One region of the Streptomyces sp. NPDC043680 genome, then DNA from elsewhere that is predicted to be linked to it. Evidence: riboswitches for the same ligand, from Rfam matches in the RefSeq annotation. Region 1 holds a riboswitch; each other region holds the start of a gene.
The links. A riboswitch is a leader RNA that binds a small molecule or an ion and turns the genes downstream of it on or off. The one in region 1 is predicted to bind cobalamin.

Region 1 (3,232 bases):
GGGCCGTCCGGGGCAGGCGCGAGCAGCCCCGCCGGACCGCCCACCGCGAACAGCAGGGGCACCGCCCCCGTGAAGCAGAAGCCCAGGGGAATCCGGAAGGCGCGCCAGAGCTGCCGGCCGGACACCCCCGCCGGGCCGAGGAGCACCGCGAGCGTTGCGGCGGCGGTCAGGGGCCCGCCCGGCCAGGGCGGCAGGCACACGGCCGTGACCGTGAGCCCGAGCCCCAGGAGGGCCTTCTCCAGTGGATGACGGCCTCGCCAGCGGCTGCTGTGGGCCGCCACGTCGATCGGCAGCACCGGCTACGACTCCGCCGACTCGGCCCCGGCCTCGGCCCGCGCCCGGGCGAGCCCCTGGCGGCGGCCCTTGCGCACCCCGAAGTAGTACGCGAGCACGCCCGCGCCCAGCGCGGCCTGCAGGGCGAACAGCGCCGACTCCACCTCGGCGGAGGGGGGCTCGTACAGGGGCGAGAACCACGGCTCGTAGTCCGGCTTGAGCTCCGTGATGGCCGTCTCCGCCTGGGCGTCCGCGCCCGTGAAGGGCTCCTCCCTGCCCTCGCCCATGCCCAGGGCGATCGGCAGGACGGCCAGCGCGGCCACCAGGAGCAGCAGCAAGCCGTTGATCTGCGCGTTGCGGCTCATCTTCCGGCTCATCAGACGGCCGCCTTCTGCTCGGTGGAACCGGTCAGCTTCGCCACGCCCAGCCGGACCAGGTCCGACTTGCTGGACTGCATCAGCAGCCGCATCACGAGGACGGTGAGCAGGCCCTCGCTGACGGCCAGCGGGATCTGCGTGACCGCGAAGATGCCGCCGAACTTCAGGAGCGCGCCCGGGAAGCCGCTGCCCGGGTCCGGGAAGGCCAGGGCCAGCTGCACGGAGGTCACGCAGTAGGTGACCAGGTCGGCGAAGAAGGCGCCGAAGAAGACGGTCACCATCAGCGGGACGCCGGAGCGCCGCAGCAGCACGTAGACCCCGTAGCCCGCCCAGGGGCCGGCGATGGCCATGGAGAAGACGTTCGCGCCGAGTGTGGTCAGGCCGCCGTGGGCCAGCAGCAGCGCCTGGAAGAGGAGGGTGATCGTGCCGAGCACCGCCATGATCGGCGGCCGGAACAGGATCGCCCCGAGCCCGGTACCGGTGGGATGCGAGCAACTTCCCGTCACCGAGGGGATTTTCAGGGCGGACAGGACGAACGTGAACGCACCGGACGCTCCGAGCAGCAGTGTGCTCTCCGGGTTCGCCTTCACCTCGCGGCTGAGGGCGCGTACGCCGTGGACGACGAACGGAGCGGACGCGGCGCCCCAGGCGACCGCGTGCAGCGGGGGCAGAAAGCCCTCGGCTATATGCATGAGTGGGAGACCTCTCCAGCACCTCGTGGATGGACAACGCGCCCCGGCCGGTCTCCTGGCTCACGGGTGATGATGCCCGGGCTCCGCCTTCCCGGGCCGTGCGGAGACTCCCGCGCAGCCCAGTGGCTTCCCGCTGGGGGCACCCCCGGCGGTGGCTGGGGGAGGAGCCGGACTTCCCGTTCACAGTGGCGAGGGCCGCACCGGTTTTCCACCGGTTTCCCGAACACCAAGGCCCGCTGACCCTAGTCGGCCGGACGGACCGGTAACAACCCGACCCAAACCCGCCCACAGGACGGAGGGATTCCACTTCGTCGCCCGCCTCCCGTCCCCCGCACGGGTGCGGCCCGGTGGCGGCCCCGGTCGCCCGTGCCCAGGCTGGGGGCGTGGCTGCCGACTACGACTACTCCGACCTCAGCGCCGTCTACGTGAACTGCACCCTCAAACGTTCCCCCGAGACGAGCAACACCGAAGGGCTGATCGACCGGAGCCGGGCCGTCATGGAGGCGGCCGGCACCCGTACTTCGCTGATCCGCGCCGTCGACCACGACATCGCGACCGGCGTCTGGCCGGACATGACCGAGCACGGCTGGGAGAGCGACCAGTGGCCCGTGCTCTACAGCCAGATCATGGCCGCCGACATCCTCGTGCTGTGCGGACCGATCTGGCTCGGCGACAACAGCTCCGTCATGAAGCAGGTCGTCGAGCGGCTCTACGCCTGCTCCTCGCTCCTGAACGAGCAGGGGCAGTACGCCTATTACGGACGGGTCGGCGGTGCCTTGATCACCGGCAACGAGGACGGCGTGAAGCACTGCGCCATGAACGTCCTCTACAGCCTCCAGCACCTCGGCTACGCCATCCCGCCGCAGGCGGACGCGGGCTGGATCGGGGAGGCCGGGCCGGGACCCTCTTATCTCGACCCGGGATCGGGCGGCCCCGAGAACGACTTCACCAACAGGAACACGACCTTCATGTCCTGGAACCTGATGCACCTGGCCGCGCTGCTCAAACGCGCGGGCGGGATCCCGGCCCACGGCAACCAGCGCTCGGAGTGGGACGCGGGCTGCCGCTTCGACTTCCCGAACCCCGAGCACCGCTGAGGCCGCCGGTGCCGGTCAGCCGCAGGTGTTGCGGTGGGCGACGTCCAGCACGAACCGCTCGGGCGCGTGCAGCGTGAAGGTGCGGAAGGCCGGCTTGCCCCGGAAGGCTGCGCCGAAGGTGACGTACCCCTCGAAGTCACCGGTCAGCGCGAGCCCTTTCAGCCGGAGCAGATGGATCGTGATGAGCTTCGGGCCGTGGTAGACGCTCTGCCCGGCACGGTCGTGCGCCTCGGCGGGATGCAGGCGGATCTGGAGGAAGTGCGTGCCGGCCAGGGGTACGGGCTTGCCGGACCCGTCCTGGACCAGCCTCGGCACGCGGGTGACGGCGACCTGGGGGACGTGCCCCCGCAGGTCGATGACGATCCGGTCGTACGTGCAGTGCCCGCCCCAGCGGGCGTTGACGACGAGCGGAGTGCGCGGGGCGGTGGCGGTGGCGGTGGCCGTCGCGGTGGAGGCCGGAGCGGCGAGAGCGGTCCCGGCGGTGAGCAGGGCTCCGGTGGCGAGGGCCACCACCCGCCGGCGGTGCGGATGGTTCATGGCGTCCCCCTGATTCGGGAGAGACGGGGACAGTGTCATCGGGAAAGACATCCCCGCTCTTCCCGCGGTTCCACCCGAACCGGGCAAAATCGGTAAAATCGCTCAGCGGGTCAGGAGGGCGTCCAGCTCGGCGTCGAGGTCGTAGTACCGGTGCTCCCGGCCCCGCGGCACCAGCTCCACCAGCCGTCGGCACAGCATGCGCACGTCCTTCGCGCGGGCGGAGACGACGCAGCCGTGCACACCGTTGCTGAAGGAG
Region 2 (3,232 bases), 240 kb from region 1:
TGGAGGGTGATGCCGACGGGGTCGGGAAGCTTGACCTCTTTACCGAAGGGAACGGTGCGCACGGTCTCGTAGCGGTCGCCATCCGGGTCGCTGTGGACGAGAACCTGGCACTTGAGCCGGTCGATGAGCAGGTAGACGGGGATACCGGTCTCCGCATAAGCACGCGGCTTCTCGATCCGGTCGCGCCGCTCGGTGTCGGAGTCCCACGAGGTCACCTCGACGGCCATCAGGATCGGGCCCGGATCCACCCAGTCGCCCTGTCCAACGAACGCGTCCTCGTGCGCCAGAACCCCGTCCGGAATGGCGCGGCCCTCTCGGTACTGTTCCGCCTTGATCCCCTGCCCCGGGTGCAGCCAGAAGTCCGGGTGGTGCTGCATACAGATCCGGGTCAACCACAGAATGATCCGCCCGTGGTCCCCGTCTGGCATGGCCTTGCTCCTCAGCACCCCACCGATGAATTCCAGTCGCAGCCCCTCCTCCTCGCGGGCGGCTATGCGGGCCAGGTGCTCGAAGCACGCGGTCGACATGTGGGGACGTTCGGTCATGACGCTCATGCCTCGCTCGCCTTCCTCGACGGTGCTGTCTCCGACGATAGCGCCGGGCGCCGACAGCCGTACTGCACACTCGACCGCATGGACTTCGAGATACGCAGGGCCGCACCCGCCGAGTACGAGCGGCTGGGCCGGATCACCGGGCTGGCCTACACCGGGGACGGGCTGCTCGACCTGAACGACGACGACACCTACCTGAACGTCCTGCACGATGTCGCGGGCCGGGCCGGCGACGGCGAGGTCCTCGTCGCCGTCCAGGACGGGGAGCTCCTCGGCGGGGTGACCTTCGCCGCGCCCGGCAGCCCGCTCGCCGACATCGCCGGACCGGACGAGGCCGAGTTCCGGATGCTGGCGGTGGCTGCCGCAGCCCGCGGAAAGGGCGTCGGGGAGGCTCTCGTACGGGCCTGCATCGAGCGGGCCCGTGCGGTCGGCGGGGTCACGGCCCTGGTCCTGTCCACCCAGCCGGCCATGCGGGGCGCCCAGCGGATCTACACGCGCCTGGGCTTCGTGCGGACTCCCGAGCGGGACTGGTCGCCGATCCCCGCGCTGAGGCTGCTCACCTACCGACTGGAGCTGTGACGCCACGCTCAGCAAGCGCCAACACCACCAGCGCCGACACAACATGTGGGGGTGCACGCAGCAACGGCCCCCCACATGTATGCTCGTGCTCGCTGTCGCCGCAGGGGAATCCGGTGCGAATCCGGAACTGTCCCGCAACGGTATGACGTACACCCACGGTGCTACCGCAAGTCCGAGGACCTGCCGACAGTGCGCCCGGCTCGACCGAACCGGGTGCCGATTCGTCCGGGCCTCGCGGTTGGGCCGGTGGACGCCATGCGGCCTGCGCGCTCCCTGCCCTGCCCGCACGCGCTTCCCCCTGCCCCGACCCGCCGTTGACCGGGCCGAGCGAGGGAGAGCTCCCCGTGACCATCGCGCCTTCCGCACCGCGCGCCGAGTCCGACCACCCCGAGACCGAGGGTCCGGGGGCCGCGCTGCTGCGTACCCTCACCGAGCTGACGGCCGACCTCCCCGACACCGACCCCGGCCGGGTCGCCGCCGCCGCGCTGCGCGGGCGCAGCTCCGCCGCCGACGAGGCCGAACTGCGCGCGCTGGCCACCGAAGCCGCCGCCGGGCTGATCTCCGAGGACCCGGCGTACTCCCGGCTCGCCGCCCGGCTGCTGACGATGGCCGTCGCGGACGAGGCGGCCGGCCAGGGGGCCACCTCCTTCTCCGCCTCCGTCGCGGTCGGCCACCGCGAGGGCCTGATCGCCGACCGCACGGCCGAGTTCGTGGCGCTGCACGCGAGCCGCCTCGACGCGCTGGTCGAGCACAGCCTCGCCGAGGGCGCCGACGACCGCTTCGGCTTCTTCGGCCTGCGCACCCTGCACAGCCGCTACCTGCTGCGCCACCCGATCACGCGCCAGGTCGTCGAGACGCCGCAGCACTTCATGCTGCGCGTGGCCTGCGGCCTCGCCGAGAACGACAGCATCCAGGCCGTCGAGGAAGTGGCCTCGCTCTACCGGCTGATGAGCCGCCTGGACTACCTGCCGTCCTCCCCCACGCTCTTCAACTCCGGCACCCGGCACCCCCAGATGTCCTCCTGCTACCTGCTGGACTCCCCGCTGGACGAGCTCGACTCGATCTACGACCGCTACCACCAGGTCGCCCGCCTCTCCAAGCACGCCGGCGGCATCGGCCTCTCGTACTCCCGCATCCGGGCCCGCGGTTCGCTGATCCGCGGCACCAACGGCCACTCCAACGGCATCGTGCCGTTCCTGAAGACCCTCGACGCCTCCGTCGCCGCCGTAAACCAGGGCGGCCGCCGCAAGGGCGCCGCCGCCGTCTACCTGGAGACCTGGCACGCGGACATCGAGGAGTTCCTGGAGCTGCGCGACAACACCGGCGAGGACCAGCGCCGCACGCACAACCTCAACCTGGCGCACTGGGTGCCGGACGAGTTCATGCGCCGCGTGAACGCCGACGCCGACTGGTCGCTGTTCTCCCCGGCCGACGTGCCCGAGCTCGTCGACCTGTACGGCGACGAGTTCGACGTCGCCTACCGCAAGGCCGAGGCGGCGGGCCTCGCGAAGAAGACCATGCCGGCCCGCGACCTGTACGGCCGCATGATGCGCACCCTCGCGCAGACCGGCCAGGGCTGGATGACGTTCAAGGACGCCTCCAACCGGACCGCGAACCAGACCGCCCTGCCCGGCACGGTGGTCCACTCGTCGAACCTGTGCACCGAGATCATCGAGGTCACCAACGACGGCGAGACCGCCGTGTGCAACCTCGGCTCGGTCAACCTCGGCGCCTTCGTGCTCACCGGGACGGGCGAGATGGACTGGGAGCGCCTCGACGAGACGGTCCGCACCGCCGTGACCTTCCTCGACCGCGTCGTGGACATCAACTTCTACCCGACCGAGCAGGCCGGCCGCTCCAACGCCAAGTGGCGTCCGGTGGGCCTGGGTGCGATGGGTCTGCAGGACGTCTTCTTCAAGCTGCGCCTGCCCTTCGACTCCGCCGAGGCCAAGGCGCTCTCCACGAAGATCGCCGAGCGGATCATGCTGGCGGCCTACGAGGCCTCCGCCGACCTGGCCGAGCGGCACGGCACGCTCCCGGCCTGGGAGCAGACCCGTACCGCCCAGGGCGTGCTGCACCCCGACCACTACGACGTCGAGCTC
Region 3 (3,232 bases), on a different contig from region 1:
GCGCGGCGGCTGGATCAGGATGAGGAGGTTCCCGCGGCGCAGGGCCGCGAGGACGATGTCGCCCTCCGGGTTGGCGGAGCGGTCGACGAACATGTTGCCCGGGGCCTCGCCCCAGTGCTGCTCGACGCTCTCGCGCAGCTCGGCCGGGAGTTCGGCGAACCACCGCTTGTAGTCGGCGGCCGGGATCCGGACCGGGTTGCGGGCCAGCTGCTCCTCGGTCAGCCAGTCCTGGTCGTGGCCGCCGGCCTCGATCAGGGCGCGGATCAGCTCGTCGCCGTCGCCGGAGACCACGCCCGGGATGTCCTCGACGGAGCCGAAGTCGTAACCGCCCGCGATGAGGGTGCGCAGCAGCTCCACCGCGCTGGCCGGGGTGTCGAGGCCGACCGCGTTGCCGATGCGGGAGTGCTTGGTCGGGTACGCCGACAGCACGAGCGCGATCTTCTTGTCGCGGCGCTCGATGTGCCGCAGCCGGGCGTGCCGTACGGCGATCCCTGCGACCCGGGCGGCCCGCTCGGGGTCGGCCACGTACGCGGGCAGGCCGTCCTCGTCGAACTCCTTGAAGGAGAACGGGACGGTGATGAGCCGGCCGTCGAACTCTGGCACGGCGACCTGGGTCGCGGCGTCGAGCGGCGACAGGCCCTCGTCGTTCTCCTCCCAGGCGCTGCGCGAACCGGTCAGGCACAGGGCCTGGAGGATCGGCACGCCGAGCGCGGCGAGCGCGCCCGCGTCCCAGGACTCGTCGTCCCCGCCCGCGGAGGCGGTCGCGGGGCGGGTGCCGCCGGCCGCGAGCACGGTGGTGATGATCGCGTCCGCGGACTCCAGCTCGGCCAGCAGCTCCGGTTCCGGGGTGCGCAGGGAGGAGACGTACAGGGGCGCGGGCGTGCCGCCGTTCTCGACGATCGCGTCGCACAGGGCGTGCACGAAGGCGGTGTTGCCGCTCATCTGGTGGGCGCGGTAGTAGAGGACGGCGATGCGCGGGCCGTACGGGCGTACGGGCGTGCGCTCCAGGTGCCCCCAGGTGGGCGCCGCGGCGGGCGGCTCGAAGCCGTGGCCGGTGAGCAGCACGGTGTCGGAGAGGAACCGGGCCAGCTGGTCGAGGTTGGCCGGGCCGCCGTGCGCGAGGTAGGCGTGGGCCTCGGCCGCGATGCCGATCGGGACCGTGGAGGCCTCCATCAGCTGCGCGTCCGGGGCCTGTTCGCCGGTCAGGACCACGACGGGGCGGTGCTGGCCCGGGGCGAGGAGCAGGTCGAGCCCGTCCTGCCAGGCGCGCAGGCCGCCGAGGAGGCGGACGACGACCAGGTCGACGCCGTCGAGCAGGCCGGGCAGGTCGTCGAGGGGAAGGCGGGAGGGGTTCGCGAACCGGTACGGGACGGGGCCGTCCGCGGCGGCGCGGGCGCTGAGCAGATCGGTGTCGGACGTCGACAGCAGCAGGATCATGCGGCGGCAGGCCTTCCTCGGGGTTTCCGCGCCCCGGGCAGTGAGGACAGCGGGAGTTCCTGACTCACCCGGCGGATGGCTCTGCCGGGTTCACAGTGGCGGGACCGCGCCGGATTCGCACCGGGCTTCCTCCCATGTCGCCGTCCTCGGCGATGACGGGCCAGGTGGCTCCGCCGGTGGTCATCTTAGGTGGCCGGGCCACCGGCCGGGAGCGGGGGTCACCGGGGCGCACCCGGGGCGCCAGGAAGCGCAGGCGTGCGCCCGGGGTGGGATTCGGGCAGGTGGGGGCGGAAGGGGTGGGTGGCGACGGCCACAGGTCGGGGTGCGGCAATCGTGGGTATGCTCGCCGCCATGCCGCCCCAGCCCCCCTCCGCCGCATCGCGGGACGAACCCGTCATACGCGACCGCGGCGACGCCTGCCCCGGCGCGCTGCGGCTGCACGCCGCGGACGACGGGTTCCTGGCCCGCATCCGGATACCGGCCGGCCTGCTCACCGCCGACCAGGCGTCCCGGCTCGCCCTCGCCGCCGACCGGTTCGGCGACGGGCTGCTGGAGCTCACCTCCCGCGGCAACGTCCAGCTGCGCGGGCTGGCCGACCAATGCGGCGCCGAGCTGGCGGCGTTGCTGGACGCCGCCGGGCTGCTGCCCGCACCCGGCCACGAGCGGATCCGCAACATCGTGGCCACCCCCCTGTCCGGACTGGACGGCTCCGGCCGGCCCGACGTACTGCCCTGGGCCGGGGAACTGGACCGGCTGCTGTGCGCGAGCGCACGGGCCACCGCCCTGTCCGGGCGGTTCCTGTTCGCCTTCGACGACGGCCGCGGGGACGTCGCCGCGCTCGGCCCCGACATCACCGTGCTCGCCCGGCCCGGCGGCCGGGCCCTGCTCCGCCTCGGCCGCGCCGCGGACGCGGTGGAACTGGCCGCGGCCGACGCACCCCGGGCGGCGCTGCTCGCCGCCCTCCACTTCCTCGACACCGCCGATGCGGCCGGCACCCGGGCCTGGCGGGTCTCCGAGCTGCCCCCCGAACACGCCCTGCGTGCCGACGCGTTCGTACTGCGGCTCGCCACCGCCGGTATCGGGGCGACCCGTACGGCCGACCCCGTCTGGCCGTACGCCGCCCCGCCCCGCCCCGGGCGGACCGGCGCCGGCGACCGGGCCGCGCTGTGCGTCCTGCCCCCGCTCGGGCGCCTGACCACCGCTCAGTGGCGGGCGCTGGTCCAGGTCGCCGACCGGGGCGGACGCCGCCTGCGGATCACCCCCTGGCGCAGCATCGTCCTGCCCGGCGCCCCGCTCGAAGGGCCTCCGGACGGGCCCGGCTCCGCCCGGGCGCTGCTGGAGAGCGCCGGCCTGGTGGTGAGCCCCGGCAGCCCCTGGGAGACCGTCACCGCCTGTACCGGCAGGCCCGGTTGCGCCAACTCCCTCGCCGACGTCCGCGCCGACGCGCGGAGCGTGGTGGAGCAGACCCGCGGTACCCGCCCCGTCCACTGGTCCGGCTGCGAACGCCGCTGCGGACATCCCCGCGGGACCGCCTGGGTCGACGTGGTCGCCACCCCCTCCGGGTACGACGTGGCCGCCGAGGACAGCGCCCCGCAGCACGGCGTCCACCTCTCCGCACTTCCCGCGGCCCTCGCGGCCGCACGCCGCACCACCTCCCACGACGCAGCGAAGAAATGAGCGAGTACACAGTGTTCGAGTACGAGAAGGACGGCGCGGCCATCTACCGCCAGTCCTTTGCCACGATCCGCGCCGAGGCGGACCTCTCCGGGCTGCCCGCCTCCGTCGCCCAGGTCGC

Region 2: it holds a riboswitch for cobalamin, as region 1 does, so the genes downstream of both, AC0666_RS01500 (ribonucleoside-diphosphate reductase subunit alpha) here and AC0666_RS00410 (energy-coupling factor ABC transporter permease) in region 1, are expected to answer to the same signal.
Region 3: it holds a riboswitch for cobalamin, as region 1 does, so the genes downstream of both, cobN (cobaltochelatase subunit CobN) here and AC0666_RS00410 (energy-coupling factor ABC transporter permease) in region 1, are expected to answer to the same signal.

The regions. Positions count from the first base shown of each region.
Region 1 covers NZ_JBWKCE010000001.1:93,345-96,576, reverse strand. Annotated here, with positions in the region: gene cbiQ (cobalt ECF transporter T component CbiQ) at 1-296, opposite strand, end outside; gene AC0666_RS00415 (energy-coupling factor ABC transporter substrate-binding protein) at 300-638, opposite strand; gene AC0666_RS00410 (energy-coupling factor ABC transporter permease) at 650-1,342, opposite strand; cobalamin riboswitch at 1,371-1,588, opposite strand; gene AC0666_RS00405 (flavodoxin family protein) at 1,726-2,439, shown strand; gene AC0666_RS00400 (AMIN-like domain-containing (lipo)protein) at 2,455-2,976, opposite strand; gene AC0666_RS00395 (SsgA family sporulation/cell division regulator) at 3,079-3,232, opposite strand, start outside.
Region 2 covers NZ_JBWKCE010000001.1:335,736-338,967, forward strand. Annotated here, with positions in the region: gene AC0666_RS01490 (Uma2 family endonuclease) at 1-554, opposite strand, end outside; gene AC0666_RS01495 (GNAT family N-acetyltransferase) at 633-1,130, shown strand; cobalamin riboswitch at 1,210-1,332, shown strand; gene AC0666_RS01500 (ribonucleoside-diphosphate reductase subunit alpha) at 1,475-3,232, shown strand, end outside.
Region 3 covers NZ_JBWKCE010000026.1:35,409-38,640, reverse strand. Annotated here, with positions in the region: gene cobN (cobaltochelatase subunit CobN) at 1-1,437, opposite strand, end outside; cobalamin riboswitch at 1,478-1,604, opposite strand; gene cobG (precorrin-3B synthase) at 1,789-3,114, shown strand; gene AC0666_RS31705 (precorrin-8X methylmutase) at 3,111-3,232, shown strand, end outside.